DNA from 2 places in the Lysinibacillus sp. LK3 genome. Region 1 is predicted to be linked to the other one. Evidence: predicted binding sites of a transcription regulator. Region 1 holds the regulator's gene; the other holds the start of a gene.
What was found. Region 1 encodes LexA, which represses DNA repair genes until DNA is damaged. Its sites were predicted from a motif close to CGAACATATGTTCG; they were not measured.
Positions count from the first base shown of each region.

Region 2: VK91_RS06220 (DNA repair exonuclease) is a predicted target of LexA. The motif match lies at 1,339-1,352, and genes of this name have one in related genera.

Region 1 is NZ_LDUJ01000007.1:126,018-138,047, reverse strand. Features, by position in the region: gene VK91_RS05110 (G5 domain-containing protein) at 3-1,334, shown strand; gene VK91_RS05105 (GspE/PulE family protein) at 1,352-3,022, shown strand; gene VK91_RS05100 (type IV pilus twitching motility protein PilT) at 3,034-4,080, shown strand; gene VK91_RS05095 (type II secretion system F family protein) at 4,077-5,282, shown strand; gene VK91_RS05090 (prepilin-type N-terminal cleavage/methylation domain-containing protein) at 5,408-5,884, shown strand; gene VK91_RS05085 (prepilin-type N-terminal cleavage/methylation domain-containing protein) at 5,941-6,402, shown strand; gene pilM (type IV pilus biogenesis protein PilM) at 6,525-7,499, shown strand; gene VK91_RS05075 (PilN domain-containing protein) at 7,499-8,092, shown strand; gene VK91_RS05070 (hypothetical protein) at 8,089-8,781, shown strand; gene VK91_RS05065 (A24 family peptidase) at 8,846-9,598, shown strand; gene VK91_RS05060 (gamma-glutamyl-gamma-aminobutyrate hydrolase family protein) at 9,632-10,354, shown strand; gene lexA (transcriptional repressor LexA) at 10,462-11,079, opposite strand; gene VK91_RS05050 (LysM peptidoglycan-binding domain-containing protein) at 11,246-11,560, shown strand; gene VK91_RS05045 (recombinase family protein) at 11,557-12,030, shown strand, end outside.
Region 2 is NZ_LDUJ01000009.1:18,570-30,599, forward strand. Features, by position in the region: gene VK91_RS06215 (AAA family ATPase) at 1-45, opposite strand, end outside; gene VK91_RS06220 (DNA repair exonuclease) at 50-1,264, opposite strand; gene VK91_RS06225 (YhzD family protein) at 1,524-1,709, shown strand; gene VK91_RS06230 (enoyl-CoA hydratase) at 1,762-2,544, opposite strand; gene VK91_RS06235 (rhodanese-related sulfurtransferase) at 2,683-3,654, shown strand; gene VK91_RS23185 (hypothetical protein) at 3,661-3,783, opposite strand; gene VK91_RS06240 (FAD-binding dehydrogenase) at 3,797-5,446, opposite strand; T-box leader at 5,851-6,092, shown strand; gene serA (phosphoglycerate dehydrogenase) at 6,252-7,865, shown strand; gene VK91_RS06250 (RNA polymerase sigma factor) at 7,962-8,465, shown strand; gene VK91_RS06255 (hypothetical protein) at 8,455-9,378, shown strand; gene VK91_RS06260 (HAD family hydrolase) at 9,423-10,211, opposite strand; gene VK91_RS06265 (DUF3006 domain-containing protein) at 10,343-10,591, opposite strand; gene VK91_RS06270 (MBL fold metallo-hydrolase) at 10,578-11,768, opposite strand; gene VK91_RS06275 (GntP family permease) at 11,838-12,030, opposite strand, start outside.

The sequences.
Region 1 (12,030 bases):
GGATGAAAACATACATAAAAATAATTAGCTTGTTTTTGGTAATTGTTCTAATTGTGGGATTTTTTGTTCCATCATTTGTGCTAAATGACACAGTTTTTGCTAAAGAAGGTCCTAAATCTTCAACCATTGGGGGTATTGAGATCCATGATGTGAAAACAGTAGATTTAGCAACTACGCTACAAAATGCAATTTCAGAATGGCAAGGTGCCGAAATGGAAATTGTTAGTGATGGTATAGCCAAAACCATTGACTCGAAACAATTTGTTTTTGATCCATCAGCAGCTATTGCTCAGTACGAAATGCTGACAAAAAAGCCTTGGTATGCTTTTTGGCAAAAAGAAAAAGTAGTTCATATTCCCATTCCTGTTACCGTCAATGAAGCTATTACGCAGCAAATAGATGAAGCAGGTGTTTGGGATACAGATAAAACACTCCAGAAACTAATCTTACAAGCCAGCTATTTGAAGGAGCATAAGGTCGAAGCCGTTATCAATGAAGGTTCCATGCAAACCGGGGAAAGGATTGCCTTTCAGATTGCCGAGCTACCAGCAAATAGTCAAGGAGTAGCAAAAATCATTCAGTTATTAAATGATGTAAATCTAGTTCCAAATCAATCCATCTCGTTGCTTACACTTTTAGGTGAACAGGCTGAGGTTGTCAATGATGCAGGTTTAGATTTTGTGGCATCAATGCTATATAGTGTAATTCTTCAAACGGATTACGAAATTTTAGAAAGACACTCTCAGGAAATAAATCCAAGCTATTTGCAACAGGGAATTGAGGCAGATATCAATGCAGCATTAGCAAAAGACTTACAATTTATTAATCGGTCTGAGCAGCTCGGTAAACTGAAAGCATCTATAGAGGGTAATCAATTAAAGATAGAAGTTTTTGCAGCCGCGAAAGACAAGGACATCACAGTACGTGTTAGTAAGGATAAAATTGTAAAGCCACGCATTATTTATCGCTATTCGAAGGAGTTAAAGGCTGGACAAGAAAGAGTGGAGCAAGAGGGGAAAGAGGGTTCAAGAGTGGAAGTATATCGTTCCATTGTAGAGAACGGAGCAACAGAAGAACAATTCATTAGTAGAGATTATTATGCACCTCAAAATCGAATTGTTACGCGTTCTTCGCAGGAGCCTGTTATTATCACAACGCCTACTCAGAACGTAGGGGCGGGTGCATCAGATCCTGATTTAGAAGTGGATTTAGATGGTAATGGTTTGCCTGATGTGAAACCTTCAAAATCAGAGGAAACAAAGCAAGAAGATGGACCAGAAATTGTCTATGGCTACTATGATAAGGGTGGTAATTTTGTACAAACAAGTCCATAACGATTGGAGGTATGTTTATGGCAATGAAGCCAGGGCGTAAACGTTTAGGGGATTTACTGGTGGAATCAGGTGTTATCACAGCTGACCAGCTTGAGTACGCATTAACTACTAAGATGAAAAATGAGAAGCTTGGAGATTTCCTTATCAAAGAAAATTTCTTAACAGAGCAGCAGCTTATTGAAGTCTTAGAATTCCAGCTTGGTATCCCTCATATCAGTCTGAATCAGTTTTCAATTAGTCCCGAATTATTACAGCTAATTCCAGCGGAGCTGGCAAAGCGGACAAATATTATGCCGATTCGCAAAGAGAAAAATAAATTGTTTATTGCAATGGAAGACCCGATGGATTATTTCGCCATTGAGGAAGTTCGTATGACGACAGGCTGTCAAATCGAGACAAGTATTGCGGCAAAAGATGATTTATATCGGACGATAACAAAATACTATGATTTACAGGAATCAATGGATGCGGCAATGTTGGATTTGGCTGCCACAAGTACGGAAACACAAGAGGAAATAGAGAATGAGGATTCACCTATTGTTCGTTTAGTGAATCAAATTATTGCGAATGGTGTCGCACAGCGCGCTAGTGATATCCATTTTGATCCGCAAGAAACAGAGCTTCGTGTCCGCTATCGGGTAGATGGTGTGCTACGTACTGAGCGATCCTTGCCAAAGCACATGCAAAACGTCGTATTGGCGCGTATTAAAATTATGGGGAATTTAAATATTACAGAAAATCGTATTCCGCAGGATGGACGTATTAAAACCAATGTTAATTTTAGACCTGTCGATATCCGTTTAGCTACACTACCAACAGTTTATGGTGAAAAGGTAGTTATGCGTATTTTAGATTTAACTAATTCAGCCAATGATATTGATAAATTAGGCTTTAGTGCAAGTAATGAAGCACTTTTCAGGAAAATGATAGCCCATCCAAACGGTATGATGCTGATTACTGGACCAACAGGCTCAGGTAAGTCCTCTACGTTATATGCGGCCCTTTCTCATTTAAATGAAGAAGGCGTCAACATAATTACGGTTGAGGACCCAGTGGAATATCAGTTAGATGGTATCAATCAGATTCAAGTAAAAGAGGAAGTCGGCTTAACATTTGCGGTAGGGTTACGCTCAATTTTACGACAGGACCCCGACATTGTAATGGTAGGGGAAATTCGTGATCTTGAAACAGCTCAAATTGCTATCCGTGCTTCACTAACAGGCCATTTAGTATTAAGTACACTGCATACTAACAGTGCCATCGAATCTATCTCACGGCTCCATGACATGGGGATCGAGCCATTTTTATTATCCTCTTCCCTTGTAGGAATCATGGCGCAACGTCTTGTACGAAAAGTTTGTCGTGATTGTGCTGAACCATATATATTCACTTCTCGTGAACTAGAAATACTTGAGGAGAATGGGGTGGAAGGCAAAACACATGGTAAAAAAGGGCGTGGATGTCCTGCCTGCAATCAAACAGGCTACAGAGGACGTATGGCGATTCATGAAATCCTCCCTGTTGATCGCCAAATAAAGGATATGATTTTAAATCGTGTTGGTGATCGCGTCCTCCGTGATTATATGAAAGAAAAAGGCTACCATACCCTATTAGTGGATGGATTACAAAAGGTTGTAGCAGGCCAAACAACCACTTCAGAAATATTACGTGTTGCAAGTGCAGACTAGGGGTGAAAAAAATGACAGCATATTCAATCGTTGAATTATTAACACGTGCATTTGAAGAAAAAGCATCTGATCTTCATTTAACAAAAGGTATTCCACCAGTATATCGTATCCATGGGCAACTAGAGCATTACGGCACAATCCCACTTGAAACAGAGGATTTGAAGGCAATGGTAAAGGTCATTCTTCCTGTCCATAAACAACAGGAATTTGAGGATAAGGGAGAAACGGACTTTAACTTTTCATTGCCTGGGAAATGTCGATTCCGTGTCAATGCATACCATCAGCGAAATGAAGTGACGATTGCAGCTCGTTTAATTGAGGCTAAAATTCCTTCTATTGAAGCACTCAATATGCCACAGGTGTTATATAAGCTTGCGGAAAAACCACAAGGCTTAATTTTAGTAACTGGCCCAACAGGCTCAGGGAAATCAACTACCTTGGCAGCAATGATAGATCACATCAATGAAACAAGATCTAAACATATTATTACGTTAGAGGATCCAATTGAATATTTGCATACACATAAGAAGTCTGTCATCAATCAACGTGAGATTGGTGTCGATACAATGAGCTTTGCCAATGGTTTACGTGCATCATTACGTCAAGACCCAGATATTATTTTAGTTGGGGAGATGCGAGATTATGAAACCATTTCAACGGCTATTACGGCTGCTGAAACAGGGCATTTAGTTATGGCTACACTGCATACAAGTAGTGCACCAACGACGATCGACCGTATTATCGATGTATTTCCACCGCATCAGCAGAGTCAAATTCGTGTGCAGCTTGCGAATGTACTACAAGGTATTGTTTCTCAGCGTTTATTTGTACGTAAGGATGTAAAAGGGCGTATTGCTGCGACAGAAATTTTAGTACAGGCACCTGCTATTTCAAATTTAATTCGTAACGAAAAAATTCACCAAATTCCAAGTGTGATGCAGACAAGTAAAGCATTGGGTATGCACACATTGGAGTATTCCATGCAACACCTAATTACCACAGGTAAGATTTCACTAGAGGATGCAAGACCATATATGAACGCTGGTGATTATAGTTGACGATATTTCGTTATAGTGGTCGGACCAAAACAGGAGCACCTAAAAAGGGCATTATCGAGGCACCGAATAAAAAGGTAGCCATGGAAAAGCTTCGAGCACAAGGAATTAATGCACGAGAACTTCAGGAGTCAAATAGCATTTTACATAAAGATATTGCTTTTGGGACAAAAGTAAAGCACCAGGAATTTGTTATTTATTGTCGACAATATGCGACATTAATTCGTGCTGGCGTTCCCGTTGTTGAAGCGACCCATATTTTGGGTGAGCAAACACGGAGTAAACCACTAAAGCGAGCATTGATGCAGGTTGAAGAGGATATTCGAAATGGTATGGCATTTTCAGATGCAGCAGGCAAACACCCAAAAGTGTTCCCATTGCTATTTGTCAATATGATGCGTGCTGGTGAGGCTACAGGGAACGTCGACGATACATTAGATCGTCTTGCAAGCACACTAGAGAAGCAATACAACATTAAGAAAAAAATTCAATCTGCTATGACCTATCCAGCGATTTTATCGCTTCTAACACTAGTGGTTGGTATGTTTTTAATGGTGTTCATTGTGCCAACCTTTATGGATGCATTTAAAGAAATGAATTTGGAAATGCCGTTAATAACGGTCATTGTAGTGGGTATTAGTGATTGGCTCATTCAGTTTTGGTACCTTGTGATTTTAGGGCTATTGGTATTAGTAGTGGGCCTTCACTATTTCTATAAAAATAATAAAGAGTTTCATTATGCCGTCAATGTATTTTTACTGCGTATGCCAATCTTTGGACAGCTTTTGCAAAAGGATATTATCGCAAGAATGACAAGAACCTTGTCAACACTCTTTAGCAGCTCCGTACCAATCTTACAAGCCTTAACAATTGTCGAAAAGGTTGGTGGTAATCCGGTAATGGGGAAAGTAGTACTGGAAGCGCGCGATAATTTAGAAAAGGGTGGCACATTATCAGAGCCACTTGAAAAAAGCTGGCTATTTCCACCGCTTGTAACACAAATGACATCAATTGGCGAGAAAACAGGGTCCTTGGATTACATGCTCGAAAAGATCGCTGATTTTTATGAAGAGGAAGTAAACCGTGCTGTCGATACCATGAAGTCACTCATTGAGCCTTTAATGATTGTGGTACTGGCTCTAGTTGTTGGAGTCATCGTTGCGGCTATATTCTTACCAATGTTCCAACTATATGAAAATATGTAATGTTTACAATATTTATATGGATGCCCTTTTGTTCCGCTTAATAGAAAATATCTACTTAGATTTGCTAACAAAAGGAAGCGGCAAGTAGGTATCTTCATGGTTAAGTATTAAAGGAGAGACTGGACATGGAAATTAGGGTAAAGAACGAAAAGGGCTTAACATTAGTCGAGTTATTGGCAGTCATTGTTATTCTAGCTATCGTTGCTGCCATTGCAATCCCAGCTATAAGTAATGTCATTGATAATTCACGTTATAAGGCATTAAAAGCAGATGCCATTAATGTTATTCATGCCGCGCAGTTTTATTTTATGGAGCATCCAACCGCTGATCAATGGCAAATCGTCGAAGTGGAAAAATTAGTATCGGGCGGTTATTTAGACAGTGCTGGCAAAATATTAGAGGCAGATAAAGAGGGTCAGAGTGCCAATGTTCAATTTATCGAGGGCACCTACTACTTCAATGCGCATGCGATTTATTACAGCAATGGAAAATATATAAATTTCGATAATGCCACCTTACAGCATATTGCAGACGATATTCGTAAGGGCAGCAAGGGAACTGGTGGCAAATGTATTGGGCGAGATTGTGCAGCTTCGCCATAATGTTCAGAAGCGCGTGTACACACACTTCATATAAAACTATTAAGGAGGATTTCAAAATGTTAAAAAAGTGGAAAAATAAAAAACTATTGAAAAATGAGAAAGGTTTAACATTAGTTGAACTATTAGCTGTAATTGTTATTCTAGCAATTATTGCAGCAATCGCTGTACCTGCAATTGGTAATATTATTAATAAGTCGAAGGACCGTGCAATTTTAGCAGAGGCATCAAATATTCTAGCGGGGGCTAAGATTGCTTATATTGATGGGGCGTGTAAAGCTGTAGCTGACGAATGTAGTTCTTCTGAACTAGATCCTTTTGTGGATGGAATTAAATTAGATGGTACTAAGGTTACGTTTAAAGATGATACATGGACAATTACTTACCCTAATTTAAATAAGATGAAAACTAATTTAAAACCATCAAGTACAACAATAAACGAGTCAGACCTTAATGCAAGACTAAAAGATGCAGGAGTAGAATCTCCTAAAGAAGAAGGCGGTGAAGGAGGAGGAAAATAAACAGACGGCATCAGTCCTCCCAACCCACTCAGAAGCGCAAGAAAATTTGCGTTTCTGGCTGGGAAATGGATGACTAATTGAAAAAATCATTTATACTGAGTAGGATAAGGAGGTCTTTTCACATGTTTAAGAGAAAAAGAAAGTCGCATGTTTCGATTGAACTGAAGGACTATGTGCTGCGTGCGATTGTGGCGAAAGGACCAGAGCCTAATCAGTGGCAGGGCTATGAATACCCTTTAGCAGCTGGAATCGTTGAAAATGGAACTATTATCGATGAGGTAGCTCTTTTTGAGGTAATTAAAGAGCAAGTGATGAAATGGACAGGGAAAAAACAGGCTGTTCGCATGTTTGTCCCTGATACGACAGTTCTATTAAAAAACTTTGAGCACCCTAAAGATGTAAAGCCTCAGGAATTAAGAGGATATGCTGAAATGGAATTGGGACATTCTATTCATTTACCATTTCAAGACCCTTTAATTGATGTGTATGATGCAGATGCCGAGGACGGCAAGGCTATCTTATTTGCTGCACCTTCTGAAGAGATTACGAAACTGGTAGGGATGCTGTTAGATGTTTCATTAGAACCCGAAGCTGCCGATATTCGTGCGCTTTGTAATATACGTTTATTAGAGCACATGTCCTTATTAATGCCTAATAAAACCTATTTAATTGCAGAATGGTCAATTAATGAACTCTCCATCAGTATTTTTTCCAATGGCCAAGTGGAGTTTTTGCGCTATCAAACCATTGAAGTAGATATGACGCAATGGCTGGGAAAGAAAGAGAATGAGTTTAGCTATCAATTTATTTATAATGGCGAATCAGAGAATTATCAAATGGTCGTAATGGATCAGGTTTTAGAGATTGATCGGATGATGAATTTCTTTAAGTTTTCTTTACATAAAGGTGAAAAAACAGTGGATGAAATTATCATGCTTGGCGATAACCCACTATTGAAATCAATTGGGAACTTACTCGCTTCTAATTTAGAACCACCACTAAGGGTTGTCGATGGGGAAAAAATTGAGAAATCGTTTCCTCGCTTTAAGCGAGAATTTTCAACGTTGCTTGGCTTAGCTTTGAAGGAGGTTCGTTAATGGTTCCAGATATAAACCTCTTACCACAACTTGAAAAAAGAACAACCTCTCCCAAGCTTTTTTATAGCTTGGTGATTGTCATTGTGGGACTTATTATAGCTTATTTACTTTTTTTATTTTTTACATCCAAAAGTGAATTGTCACGATTGACTGCAGAGGAACAGGCATTAACAACACAGCTTGATCAATTGCAGCAAGAGCTAGACGCACGACAAAATGTCGATCAGGGTTCGTTGGAAGAGTCAGTAACTTTTATTCAAAGCGTTTCTTATCCTGTAACACCGTTAATTGATGAAACAAAAACTTTATTACCAACTCATTCCTATTTACGTAGCTATGTTTTCGGAGAGAACTCGGTGAATATTGAAGTGGATTTTGAAACGATGACAGATATATCGAAATATGTGGAGCGACTTTTAATGAGTAGCTATTTTACAGATGCTCAAATTAACACTGTCTCAAACTTTGAAATAGAGCTAGGTGAACAAAGGGTGTTAACACCCCAACAAAAATTTAAAGAAGTACCGCGATATTCAGTGTCCATTACAGCGACAATCGATTTTATGTATTTAGCTGGAGGACGACGTTCATGAATAAATTAACGAGTAGTAAAAATTCATCTATGATCTTGTTACTGGCGCTGATAGCTGCTATTTTATTTGCGCTGTATTATTATTTGCTTTCACCAAAATTGGATGAAGTGAATGAAAAAGAGAGTAATGTATTGCAGGTGCAGCAAGAATTAGCTAGTGTCAAAGAACAACTAGCACAATTAGACAAAGAGCAGGGACAGCCTACTATCAATATATTAGCCTTAAGACAAAAGCTACCTGCAACAAGAGCCGTTGAAAAGATTATTCTTGATTTAGCTGAGATTGAAGAGGTGACAGGAACTCGTATACTGTCTTTAACTGTTCAAGGTGAGGACGGCACTGTGACACCTTCAGATGTATCGAATGATCTTAATATGTTGGAGCAGGCTGAAGCAGAGGTCAATGGTGATCAGGAGAACAAGGAGACTACTACACCGATTGCATCTCTTTCGAAGGACTCTTTACCAACTAATTTAAAGCTTGTTACTTTTATATTAGAGGTGGGTGCGCTTGATTTTAATTCTCTTGAAAGCTTTTTACAGGAGGTTGAACAATTAGAGCGTGTCATGAAAACCGATAAGATTGAATTTAAATTGCCTGGAGAGCAGGCACAGCTTGAGAAAGATGCAGATCTTACGTTAAAGGCAACAGTGCAAGTGACAACGTTCTATTACGAAGAACAACAATAACTTTATTGATAGGCGCACCATACTGCATTTGTATGGGCGCCTATTGGTTTAGGAGGACATAAAATTGGAAATGGCTTATACGATCTTTATTTTTTTATTTGGACTTGTCTTTGGCTCTTTTTATAATGTAGTTGGCTTACGTGTACCACAGAAGGAGTCGATTGTACATCCTCCTTCACATTGTCCAAAATGTCAGAGACGACTGACGGCGCTTGATTTAGTACCAGTTTTGTCTTATGTATTGTTAGGAGGAAAATGTCGTGGTTGTGGCAATAAAATTTCTTGGGTTTACCCAGTCATAGAATTAATGACAGGTGTATTATTTGCCTTTGCTTATGGGCAGTTAGGCTGGGGCATAGAATTGATAGTAGCACTCTTTTTTATCTCCTTATTAGTTATTATCGTTGTATCAGATTTAGCCTATATGCTAATTCCAGATAAGGTGTTAGTATTCTTTTTACCTTTGCTAGCTATTGGACGAGTGCTGTCACCATTAACACCGTGGTGGGACTCTCTTGTGGGTGCTGTGGTTGGTTTTGGCATATTATATATCATTGCTGTGCTATCAAACGGTGGCATGGGTGGAGGCGATATTAAATTATTCTTTTTAATTGGTCTCGTTCTGGGTACGATTGATACACTGTTAACGCTATTTTTAGCTGCAGTTATTGGTATGATTGTCGGGATTACCATGTTATCGAAAAACAAACAGGGGAGAAAAACACCCATTCCGTTTGGGCCATCTATTGCATTGGCCGCAGTTATTGTTTATTTCTATGGCGATGTATTAATTAATTGGTATCTAGGCTTTTGGTAATTGTGCAATTTTCAAGAATTTGGAGGGAAGCAAGTGAAACCGATTATTGGTATTACAGCCTTTGTTGAGGATGATTTATCCTCTCGATTAAATGCTGCTTACAGTAAAAGCATCATTGAAGCAGGTGGAATTCCACTGATTATTCCAATTGGAGTAGAAGAAGAGGCGGCCCAGATTTTAGCCCTTACAGACGGTTTATTATTATCTGGTGGTCATGATGTGCACCCATTTCTATTCGGGGCTGAGCCTTCATTAAAGCTTGGAAAAATTCATCCAGCGCGAGATACGATTGAGTTAGCATTGATTGAAGCCGCATTCCAACGTAAGATGCCTATTTTCGGGATCTGTCGAGGAATTCAAATACTAAATGTTGCATTAGGTGGTACCTTATATCAGGATATTGATAGTGATCACTTTAGTACCAAGTTACTCCAACATATGCAGCAATCAGGTCGAGCTGTAGCTACCCATTCTGTACAGGTTATTGCTGACAATCTATTAGCGACTATCGTTGAACAAGAGAAAATAGCAGTGAATTCATTTCATCATCAAGCGGTGAATGTTTTAGCAGAAAAATTAAAAGTAGCAGCAAAATCTAACGACGGTATTATCGAAGCGGTAGTTCATGAGGAGATGCCATTTTGCTTAGCTGTTCAGTGGCATCCTGAGGAACTAGCCATAGCAGGAGATGAGAGTGCTCAAAAGCTATTTTCAGCCTTTATTGAAGCGAGCTTAAAATTTAAGAAGGAAGCTTAGAAGAGGCATTGTACAAAGAATCCAATCGTATGTGGATTCTTTTTTTGCGTAAAAAAGAGGATACATGCTCTTAGAAGGAACATAATCCTCAAAATCTGCTTTAATCGTTAATGTACACGTCTGTAAAGACCTACAACTTGTCCTAAAATAGAAACTTGATCGACTATAATTGGTTCCATAGAAGAATTTTCAGGCTGTAAACGGAAATGGTTTTTCTCTTTAAAGAAACGTTTTACAGTTGCTTCATCCTCAGCTGTCATAGCTACAACAATATCCCCATTATTAGCTGTTGCCTTTTGTTTTACAATGACTAAATCTCCATCTAAAATCCCAGCTTCAATCATTGATTCCCCCATGATTTCTAGCATGAACAATTGATCTTCACTTGTGCCATACGTATCGGGTAATGGGAAGTATTCTTCAATATTTTCAATTGCTGTAATTGGAGAACCAGCTGTAACCTTCCCGACAAGTGGGACATGGATCACCTGTTGTTTTTGAATGGATTCTTCAGGCTCTAAAATTTCAATTGCGCGTGGCTTTGTTGGATCTCGACGAATAAAGCCTTTTTGTTCTAATCGAGCTAAATGTCCATGAACAGTTGAACTGGAAGCAAGTCCAACTGCTTCACCAATTTCACGTACTGATGGTGGATATCCTTTAGCTCGTACCTCTTCCTTAATGAAAGCTAAAATGTCCTCTTGTCTTTTCGAAACTTTTTTCATGAGTGCTCACCTCTTTTTTCTAAAATCATTCTTCTTATTTGATAGTATAACAGAATGCGAACATGTATGCAAACATAGGTTCGAAAAGTGTTTGACAAAAACGTTTGTTCGCTTTATTATGGGAACATACATTCCGAACAAACATTCTTAAAAAGGGGTAATGATTATGACATGGTTTAAGAAAAACACACATATCTCAATTTTAATAGGAGCTTGTTTATTATTTGCAGCATACCTTTACATTACTGATCCAGGAAAAGTTAGTTACGCAGAAATTCAAATCGAACATGGGGATAGCTTGTGGTCGTTAGCCGAGCAATATCGTGGTAAGATGAGTACTGATGATTGGATAAAGCTTGTAAAAACTGAAAATGAACTAGCAGATATTAAAATTGTAGCGGGAAAATCTCTAGTTATTCCTGTAGTGAGTGATCAAGCCAGTCCCATCAATACTATCGAAATTGCGAGAAATGAACAATGATAAATAATCAACTATCGGCTGTTGTCTATTGTCGCGTAAGTACTGAAAAAGAAACACAAAGCTCCTCATTAGAGCGCCAGCAGGAAGAGTTGCTGCGCTATGCTAAAGAGCAAGGCTATGCGGTGAAGGGCGTGTTTAAAGATCAACATAGTGGCTATGATGTAGAACGTGAAGGCTTGCTAGAAATGCTTGATTTTATAAAAGATAAGAACATTAATGCTCTTTTTGTCCAAGATGAAACTCGTTTAGGACGAGGCAATGCAAGGATGGCTGTATTACATTTATTACAAAAGTCAGCAACTGATGTTTTTTCTATGCGTGATGCAGGCCCAGTCCAATTAAATGAAATGGATACGATGCTGCTTGAAATTTTAGCGATTGTAGAGGAATATCAACGTAGAATCCATAATGCTAAAATTCGACGAGGTATGCGACGTGCTGTAGAAAACGGTTATCGTCCAGAAAATAAT
Region 2 (12,030 bases), on a different contig from region 1:
ATGCTTACCAAAGCCATAAATTTGGATTTTCTGTATTGTCAGCATGTAATCACGCCCTTTGAATTTCTTCTGCTAATAATGTCTGTGCACGATGGGTTAAGTTCTCAATATCCTTTTCACTAAGTGGCTCTATCAGCCTCGCACCACCAGCATATTGGTACAAATCTTTTAGAATATCCTTCCATTCATTACTGTTCCATTGTTCCATTAAGCTCACAACGGATTGAGTTGTTGCTGTATGCTCATAAAATCTCGCTGCCTTTTGCAACACCATTTTTTGTACCCAACACATTGGGTCAATACCTTCCTCAGCCTCTCGAATAGTCTCTAACCATGCATCTACTGTTGCATGTTCAAATAAAGCTTCCGTTTGTTCGTCAATATTTTGCAAATGAAGCTCTACTACCGATGCGCCATACTTCTTCCTATTAGCTGTAATAGCTTCTGCACATCTCTTCAATAATTCATTGGCGTGTACCACATTCGTACAATCCACCTCAATGGTGCTATAAACAACAGCAGAGGTAGAGATAAAATCAAGCTCAGTCGATGTTTTGGATAGCGTAACATCATAAAAGCCTTTCATTCCTTGTTCTTTACGATGTCGACTTTGAATATTGCCTGGATAAACAATTGGAGGGTTTTGATGTAAAAGCTGTCGTTTATGAATATGGCCAAGCGCCCAATAATGATAGTTCTTTTCAAGTAACTGTTGTTTTGTAAAAGGGGCATACACATCATGTGTTGTATTGCCTGCCTCACTGCCATGAAGCATACCAATATGAATGGCATGCTGATCATGTGCAGTTGGATAGCTTTCAATAACAGATTCCTTTAAATGACGTTCAGGATAGCTAAAACCATATATATTCACTTGTTGACCCCGTATTTTTAATTGAACTACACTCGTTTCAGCTGGTAATTCATAGACATTACTTGGTAAAGAAAAGCGTGTCCATGTACCATTTAAATGATCATGATTTCCGTAGCTCACAATGACAGGGATATTGTGTTGAAAAAGCTTCTCCATTGCATCTTGAAATCTTCGTTGTGCTTGCAAGCTACGATTTTCACCATCATAAATATCCCCAACAATTAGTAAAAAATCAGGTTTTTCCTGAATCGCTTTAAGGATAATTTTATCAAACGCTTCAAAAGTGCTTGACCGTATTTTCTTTAAAATGGGTTCGGGTAGACCAAATAAGCCCTTAAATGGACTATCTAAATGTAAATCTGCCATATGGAAAAAACGAATTGCTGACATCCAATCACCTCAAATAGTAGATAATTCTCTCTTTAGTACAAAACCAAAGTAATAATATGTTGTTTATTCAAAACCGAATATTTGTTCTATTTTATCATAACTCATGTTTGATGAAAAATGCTATTACGGAAAAAAACAACATTGCCTTACTTTTTCCACAATTTTCGTAATTTATCAAAAAATTCACTAGTTTTACCGTGAAGTTTATAAATCTTCTATGTATAATAGAAATATATTCAAGTAAAAGGGTGGGGTCTGTATGGAGAATTATCGTTTTACAGCTTTTGAAAAAACAGGGGAAACATTGTTTGATGAAACTTGGACTTTTGAAAATGATGAGGCTGCTAAACTAAATGGACAACAACAAATTGAGGAAAAAGGTGTTGCCGATAAAACTCATCGTCTTGTAAACGCTTCAGGTAAATTAATTTTATTCCATGTTTAGTGGCTAATAAAAGGCACGTAGTCAATGGTTTGCTACGCGCCTTTTATTATTTTTATTTGCCTACAAAGACAGGCGTTCTTTTCTCTACAAATGCATGAATGCCCTCGACATGATCTGTTGTTTTACGCATTGCAGACTGGCCCTCAGCCTCTAATGCTAAGATATTTTCTAGCTGTGGCATATTTTGTGCATGTAGAATTTTTTTCGTTGTAATCATGGAAGAAATCGGGGATGCAAGCATTTTCCCCACCACCTGATCTGCCATTGCAAATACAGTGCCCTCTGGTGCAATATAATCAATTAACCCTGCATCTAATGCTTCTTTTGCTGTTAATACCTTTCCCTCCCATATCATTTGTTTCGCTTTAACAGTACCTACACGCTCCTTCATGAAGAAATGACCGCCCCCATCTGGGATCAGTCCAATTCCAATGAAATTCATAGCAAGTTTACTATTTTCACAGGCTACAATAATATCTGCCCCTAGTGTTAGACTAAATCCTAAACCTGCTGATGCACCATGAACCGCTGCAATCACAATCATTGGTAGCTGATAATATGCCTTCACGATACGTGTCAGATAAACCATTGCCTCATCAATATTCAGTGGTTTGCTTTCATCTAGCATTGCTTTTATATCACCACCCGCAGAAAAGACCTTTCCTTCTCCACGAATAACAAGCACCTGAATATCTTTTTCCTGCTGTAGAGCCTCAAAGCATTCTGCAAGTTCACGCATCATGACATCATCCATTGCATTCATCGCCTGTGGACGATTCAATGTTAAGGTTGCTCGACGCTCTAATTTTTCTAATGTAATCGTTGAAAATTCCATCTCTATAACCCCCAAATATGAATAGTCATTCACTATGTATAATTCGTGTTTTTTTAGAAAACTCCTTCTCTCTAAGCAAAATTGCTCCTGTTATGCTATATTAAAGGACGAATATCGAGATAAAGGTGGTAATGTATTTTGACACAAAAAGACTATCGTGTATTACTTTATTATAAATATATTACGATTGAAGATCCTGAAGCGTTCGCAGAAGAACATTTAGCATTGTGTAAAGAGATAGGGCTTCTTGGTCGTATTTTAGTAGGTTACGAAGGTATTAACGGAACTGTATCAGGTACCATTGAGCAAACAGATGCTTACATGAATCATATGAAGGCAGATGCTCGTTTTAGCGATATGATGTGGAAAATTGATGAGACTGAAGGGCATACCTTTAGAAAAATGCATGTACGTCCTCGTCGAGAAATTGTTCACCTCGGTTTAGAACAGGATATCAATCCGTTAGAAATCACAGGTGATTATTTAACACCTAAAGAATTTATGGAACAGATGCAAGATGACAACACCGTGGTTATCGATGCCCGTAATGACTATGAATATGATCTCGGTCATTTCCGAGGGGCTGTTCGACCAGATATTGAAAACTTCCGTGACCTACCTGCTTGGATGGAGGCGCATAAAGAAGATTTTGCAGATAAAAAAATCTTAACTTATTGTACAGGTGGTATTCGCTGCGAAAAATTCTCTGGTTGGCTAAAACGCGAGGGCTATGGTAAGAGCGTAGGTCAATTACACGGCGGTATTGCTACATATGCGAAGGATCCTGAGGTAAAAGGTAAATTATGGGATGGTCAAATGTTTGTTTTTGACCGCCGTCGAAGTGTACCGATTAATCAGGTGGAACATGTTATTGTTGGGAAGGATTATTTCACCGGGGAGCCTTCTGAACGATACACAAACTGTGCAAACCCAGCGTGTCATAAGTTAATGCTTTGTGAAGAAAAACATGAGGCATTTTACATGCGAAGCTGTTCAGATGATTGTCGCCGTGCAGAACGCAACTTTTTCGTGGAGGAAAACGGTTGGACAAAGGAACAGGTTGAAGAACAAATTGCTAAGATTGCAGAGGTCCAACAATCAAATTGTTAATCCATTTCATAATTTAATCAAGGTGCGCATTGCTGTTGGATTTCTGCTCAAAACTTCAGCATAGTGATCTACTCCAACATTATCAATCCATTTAAAAAGAGCATCGTTCATCAAAACGATGCTCTTCATTCATTTATGCACTTTATCCTTGCCCTAAATAACGCCCTACCTGGCGTCCACTAAATAAACAACCACCAACAAATGTCCCTTCTAAAGCGCGGTAGCCATGGACGCCACCGCCACCGAAACCACTTACTTCACCAGCAGCAAATAACCCAGGAATTGGCTGACCGTCCATGCCCAAAACAGCGCCATTTAAATTTGTTTGTAAGCCACCTAAAGTTTTCCTTGTTAGAATGTTTAAGCGAACAGCAATTAAAGGCCAATTTTTGGTATCTAAAATTTTATGTGGCTTGGCAACACGCACCCATTTATCCCCAATATAATTTCTTGCTCCATGAATAGCGTTTACTTGCAAATCCTTTGTAAACTTATTGTCCATTTCCCGATCTCTTGCCAAGATTTGCTCTTTAATCTTCATGAAATCAAGTAGCTCATTCCCAGCAAGTTTATTCATTCCATCTACAAGTTCCTTTAGATCATGTGCAATCACAAAATCCTCTCCGTGATTTTTAAAAGCTTGGATAGGAGCAGGTGGGCCTGGTAAAATGCGTTTTAGAACATCGCCAATGCTTTTGTTTGTTAAATCTGGGTTTTGCTCCGAGCCAGATAAAGCAAATTCTTTCTCAATAATTTTCTCCGTTAAAATAAACCAGGAATAGTCATAACCTGTTTTTTGAATCGCCTCTAACGTACTGAGTGTATCAAACCCTGGAAAGTTGGGTGCATGAAAACGATTCCCCTCTGCGTCAAACCACAGGGAGGAGGGACCAGGCAATATCCGAATTCCATGGTTGGGCCATATTGGATCCCAATTTCTTAAACCCTCTGTGTAATGCCACATGCGATCACGGTTTACAATGCGTCCCCCAGCATGTTCCGTGATCTCTAGCATTCTTCCGTCAACGTAAGCTGGTACACCACATACCATATTTTTGGGAGGGGTTCCTAATCGAGCAGGCCAATTTTTTCTCACTAAATCAAAATTTGCCCCAATACCACCACTTGCCACAATCACAGCTTTAGCTTCGTAGGAAAATTCACCGATTCCTAATCTCGAACTCTTTTCACCTCGATTAATAAAGGTTTCAGCTAGCACCGTTCCGCTAATTCCTATAATCTTCCCTTCTTGCTGCACAAATTCATCCACACGATGTCTTGGCTTGAAGTCAATGAATCCTTCTTTCATAGCCTGTTTTACTTTATCTACAAATGGCTTTACAATGCCAGGGCCTGTTCCCCAGACAATATGAAATCTAGGTACTGAATTGCCATGCCCTCCTGCCAATGAGCCTCCCCGCTCTGCCCATCCAACAACAGGGAAAAACTTTATACCTTTTGACTTTAACCAGTCGTATTTTTCACCTGCAGCAAAATCGACATATGCTCTTGCCCATTTATACGCCCAGGAATCCTCATCTTCTAAACGATCAAAGCCTGCAGTTCCTTGCCAATCCTGCCATGCAAGCTCCTTACTATCTTTAATTCCAAGCCTTCTTTGCTCTGGAGAATTTACTAAAAATATTCCTCCAAAAGACCAATATGCCTGTCCTCCGATTGAATTTTCAGGCTCTTGATCTACTAAAAGAACTTTTTTCTTTGCATCGATTAATTCACAAGCTGCGACTAATCCTGCAAGACCAGCACCGACTATTGCAACATCGTACTTCATTCTTACACCCCCAAATCAATCATCCTTAACTAACATTCTTCTCTCACAGTCTGTTTACCTTCTACTTTTTATATTTTTGTCTAAAATGTGACAAACAAAAACGTTCGCTTTCTTAGAACAAATCCATGGATAATTAGCATAAACCCTCTATTTTATTCCATTTAATTCCCATATAATTTTTCATGCTAAAACTACACAGAAACCTGATACTATCGGACTTTTCAAATATCGTTAGCGCTTTCATTGTATTCCCCAAAAAGACGAACAATACAACATTATTATATAAATAATATTCGTTTTTAGTTATTTTTCAGACTTTTGAAGTCAGTATTTTTAAAGTTTTTAAGAAATATCGTTGACAAAGGTGAACAATAGGGATTATGATGTTAACAAATTTAATCACAAAAAATATAATGACGGAGACACACTAGTCGCAAGAAAATCCAAAGAGAGCTGATGGTTGGTGCAAATCAGTGATTTCTACGATAATAGTTCCACTCCTGAATAGATAGGCTGAACAACTTAAAAGTATGCTTATCCGTCTCATGCACGTTACGCATATAGCTAAGACTGCCAGAATAAATTTTCCAGCAGTGATTAAGGGTGGTACCGCGAACCAAAGTTTATACAGCCTTTCGCCCCTTACAACACACTAACTGTGTTTGTAAGGCGTGGAAGGCTTTTTATATTGTCTTCGATTTAGAAAGGAGATTGTTTGTATGCTGTAAGATGTTCGAATTTTACAAATTTCAGACTATCGTAGATAAAGCCATAGCCAATAATGATAAAAAAGGAGCTAATTATAATGACTACTGCAACAAAAACAAGAACTATTAACGTATTTATCGCTGATCCACTAAGTGAGGATGGTATTTTCCCATTACGCCAGGAACAAGATTTAGATTTAAACATTATTGTAGACACAGGTTTAGCACCGGAAGAATTAATCGCTAAAATTGCTGATGTAGATGTATTACTTGTTCGTTCTCAAACAACGGTAACACGTGAAGTAATTGAAGCAGCAAAAAGCTTAAAATTAATTGGTCGTGCTGGTGTTGGTGTCGATAATATTGATCTTGCTGCTGCTACAGAACACGGCATTATCGTGGTAAACGCACCAGATGGTAATACTAACTCAGCTGCCGAACATACAATTGCGATGATGACTTCACTTGCCCGTCATATTCCACAAGCTTTTAATACATTAAAAAATGGCAAATGGGATCGCAAATCTTTTGTTGGCGTGGAGCTAAAAAATAAAACTTTAGGCGTTGTAGGTTTTGGTCGAATTGGTGTTGAAGTAGCTTATCGTGCTAAGGGTCAACGTATGAATGTTATGGCATACGATCCTTTCCTAACAGATGAACGTGCCAAAGAATTAGGTGTAACAAAAGCAACGGTTGAAGAAATCTGTGTAGCTGCAGATTTCATTACAGTTCATACACCACTTTTACCTGAAACTCGCAACCTTATTAATAAAGATAAATTTGCGATGATGAAAGATGGCGTACGTATTATTAACTGTGCACGTGGCGGTATCATCAATGAAGACGATTTATATGATGCAATCGTAGCAGGTAAAGTGGCTGGAGCAGCTCTTGATGTATTTGTTTCTGAACCAGCAACAGATCATAAGCTACTGACTTTACCACAAGTTATCGCAACGCCTCACTTAGGAGCATCTACAATCGAGGCACAGGAATCTGTAGCGGTTGACGTATCAAATGACATCATTAAATTTTACAAAACAGGTACTGTAACAAATCCAGTAAACATGCCATCTATACCTAAAGAGCTTCTTGCACAAGTTGAGCCTTTCTTTGAATTAGCTGAAAAACTTGGTTCATTCCTATCACAAGTGACAACAGAGCCAGTCAAAGAAATCAACCTATCTTATGCTGGAGAAGTAGCAAACTATGATGTTCGTCCATTAACTTCAAATGCATTAAAAGGTTTACTGTCTAAAAATCACGGTAATCATGTCAATGATGTGAATGCTCGTTACTTATCTGAACGTATTGGTATGAAAATTAATGAGCACAAAACAACAACAGCAAAAGGCTTTACTAGCTTAATTACGATTGAAATTATTACTGCTAACGAAACACATACTGTAGCGGGTACACTATTAAATGGTTTAGGTGCACGTATTGTAAAAGTAGAGGACTATGTTGTAGATGTCATTCCACAAGGCCACCTTCTTTACATTAAAAATACTGACAAACCAGGTGCAATTGGCCGTGTAGCAACAAAGCTTGCAGAAAAAGAAATCAATATTGCAACAATGCAGGTTGGTCGTGCACAGGTTGGTGGTACAGCGGTTATGATGTTAACGGTTGATAATGTTGTAACAGAAGAAGATTTAGTTTTTGTGGCACAGCTTGAAAACATTGATGAGGTAAAAGCCATTAACCTATAATTAATAATAGCAAGAAGCAGGGAGTCTCTACTCTCTGCTTTTTATTTTGGGAAAATGATACTTTTCTATGAGTTCTTCGTCTTTAAAGAAAAGGAGGTGTTCAGCTTGAACATAGAAGAAATATTTTACTTACATAATAACACCATTTTTAAATACTTATATTACTTACTAAATGATGAAAAATTAGCGGAGGATTATACACAGGAAACCTTTGTCCGTTATTTGAACCATCACCAAACAATAAAAGAAGGAGCCGATCTCGCTTGGTTGCGGTGCACTGCACGTAACCTTGCCTATGATCATTATCGTCGGAAAAGGATTATTCAGTTTGTCCCTTTTTTACAACAGCATGAAGAACAAGCGTCACCTTCTCCTCATCAATGGCTGATGCAACGAGAAGATGCCAAGATACTGTATCTTGCAATTCGAAAACTAAAAATTACCTATCGTGATGTGATCATTCTGCGCAAAATAGAGGGGCTTTCCATCGAAGAAACTTGCGCTATTCTTGGCTGGAATGAGGGGAAAGTAAAAAACACATTAAAACGAGCACTCATCGCATTAAAAAAACAGTTAGGAGGTGAGATGGATGAAGAATGATAAGAAGACATGGCAACACTTAGATGATTTAATGTTATCTGATCAGCAGCAAAAAAAATTATTACGCAATATGACAGAGCCCTCAGTAATTAGTAAACAAACTACTGGAAACGGATGGAATATTCCGTCTGTGTCAGTGCTATTTATAGTAGTTCTTTCTTTATTAATTTTAACTTTTGTTCAACGTCCGACTGATTCTCCTATGACAATGGATTCCTCCAAAGCCATCCAACGTGTCTACTTAAAGGAGAATCTGAACAAGGATACCTTTATAGCAAAGGATTCTTGCCTTTATGTTCCTCAGCAATGCTATGCTCATTCAAAGGCTATCACACAGCTACAACAGAATTGGGACAACGCTTCTCCTATAACAATATCCGCTAGTCAATGGAAAAGTGGTACTATCTATGATATTTTGATTCTCTATAATGACCGTACACAAGAGAAATGGAAGGTACTCAATAACAAGATTTTCTTCAATATTGAAACCCAGCAAGCCTTTCTGATTGAAGAATCAATTGACTCTCTACGCTATTTTTATGATGAGAAGCGGTCGACGAAACTTATTTTAGGGAACATTTTCATCCTACTTATGCATTTCATCCTATGGATTGCTAAAAAAAGAATGCCTTATACAGAACGTCGCTTTTTCGCTGCGACAGTTGAGCATGCTATTGCCAATGCCATCATGCTCGTGTTGTTTGGAGGTATTTCATTTGGTATCTATCTTGTCCACCATACAATTCATGCAACAATTATTTATGGCCTTTTCTCACTCTACTCCTTTATGCAAATCTATTATCGTAAAAAGGCTGGTGAACCTAAGGGTTACTTAATTGCTAGCGCTCTTGTTCAGCTTTGTATAGCGATAGCTTTTACATGTTTATACCTTGGACTGAATGTCTATTTTTAATAAAAAAATGTACTGACTCCATGAAGGGTCAGTACATTTTTATACTATAGCTTATTTACAAGCTCCAACAACGCTGTCAAAGAATCCACTTCATAGGTAGGTGTCACAGCCCCGTTGGCGATATTGCTTTCACGATTAATCCATACATTGCGCATTCCCACACGAGATGATCCTAAAATATCAGTATTAAGATTGTCGCCAACCATAATTGCCTCGTCCGCTGTAATACCTGCTTTCTCCATCACAAACTCAAAAATAGATGCGTCCGGCTTACCTTTACCAAAGTCACCTGAAATAATAATATGATCAAAATATGGGGCAATTTCTGGTGTGATTTCTAGCTTTAAATTTTGCAAACTTGGTGCGCCATTTGTAAGCAATACAAGCTGATATTTTCCTTTTAATTCATCTAACACTGCAAAAGTATCTTCGTATAAAAATGGCGCTACTTTACGCTCGGCTACAAAGCGCTCTCCTAGCTCCTCTCCAAACGCTGTATCTTCAATACCAAGAGCAGCTAACCCTTTTGTCCAAGCCGCTGCACGATAGCTAGGAACAATTTCCTTCATTTTTTGGAAGGAGTCTGTCGAGTCGTCAAACGTTCCCCAAAGTCCTTCAAATGGATTGATACCAATTAATACCGTATAATCATATGTTTCATAACCCTCATATAAAGCACGTGCCTCTCGGCGAACAGCTTCCTCTAGCTCAGTAGGATTCACATTATGTACTGTTGCTGCATAGTCACATGTTTTTTCAAATGCAGTTTTGACTGATTTTTTATCCCATAGTAGTGTATCATCTAAATCAAAAATAATTGTATTTATCGACATTTTTGTCCGCTCCTAGCTCCCGATTAATACTACTATTTTAGCATATTTTCAAAATATTTAGGATAACAATTTAAGTACAATTCCTGTATCTAAAAACAAGCTGTACGTCAAATCTTACAGCTTGTCATGTATTAATTATTTTTATTTCGTAAACGATTCATTAAACTCTGAAGGTCTGCTCTTTTTTGCTGTGTTTCTTCTTTTAAAATTTCAATATGGTAAATACCATCTTTTTCTTCTATCTGAACACGATCACCTACTTGCACAGGCTTGTTCATGGCTGACTGTGAAATAATGAGTTGTTCCTCTTCTGCTGGAAACTTTAAGAAAACCGCATAGCCATCTTCAATACGGTCCAATGTGTATTTACTCAAGCTCACTTACAAGTTCCCCTTTCTCATTCCGTAATTGCGCAGCATCTCCAGCATTTAACCAAATTTGTTTAGTTGTCCATTTCAAATAATTTTGCCCTTCCCGTGCATTGGTTCCACTAGTAATATAAATCGTTTTCCCTGGCTGTAAAGAAAGATTAGGGAAGTTATAAACTTGATGCCCTTCAATTGAAATAAGCTGCCAATCTTTTAAAGATACTGCGTGTTGTCCACTATTTTTAATTCCTACAATTTCAGTAACAAGATCCTTGCTAACGATTTCAATAGCTGTTGTCGGTTCTTCTTTAGATAGTATATTACCAGTTTCTACACTAGAAGTTTCCTTACCGTTCACCGTATAGTTTACCCCATCTGTGGACACCGTAATCGTTCCTAAATCCGCGGTGGCATATATTTTACTACCAATAGCCTGCAAACGGTCCACAATTTCTGCATGTGGATGTCCATACTTATTATCCTCTCCATAACTTAATATCGTGACCTCTGGTTTTACAGCCTGAATGAACTCCTCTGAGCTACTTGTGTTAGAGCCATGATGTCCAGCTTTTAAAACTGTTGCTTTCACATCATACTGCAACATTTCCTTTTCTAATGCCACTCCCGCATCTCCTGTCAATAAAAAAGAGACATTCCCATAAGTCATTTTTAAGACAATGGAGGCATCGTTATTGTCTGTAGCCTGATCATTGGCATTTAAAACTTTCACATTTACATCCTTATCAAATTCGATATCATCGCCGATTTTTGGCACATGATAAGGAATATTTTTTTCATCGATACGTGTCAGCATCTCTTCAAAGGTTTGCGATGTATGTACTTTTCCCGAATCATAAAATTGCTCAATCGTCATGTTATCTAATACAGGAATAAGCCCTCCAATATGATCAGCATCTGGGTGTGTTGCTACTACAATATCAAGCTTATTTATCCCAAGTTCTTTTAAATAAGAGACAATCTGTTGCCCTGCGCCCTTCACTCCCCCATCTATAAGCATCGTTTTACCACTTGGTGATTCGATCAGTATAGAATCCCCTTGTCCTACATCAATAAAATGAACCTGCATTTCATGACCAGCTGTTACAGGAATTTTCTCTGTCTTGACTGCCTCGTTACAGCCGGCTAATAAAAAAAGACAAAGGAGTAATACCTTTATTATTTTTTTCATCTACTAACTTCCTTTCTATTTTCCTATTATACAAAAAGAGAGCTAGCCATGGGCTGCTCTCCTTTTACTTTAAACAAATATCCACCATAAAATCATCGTAATAATAATAGTCACAAGCCCTTGAAGTAATGTGGCCACCGTTTGGGCTTTATAGGCTTGTGTTACTTCCATACCACTATACTGCGTAATCACCCAAAAGAAGCTATCATTCACATGGCTAACTGTCATTGCTCCTGCACCTATTGCCATCACCACTAATGCT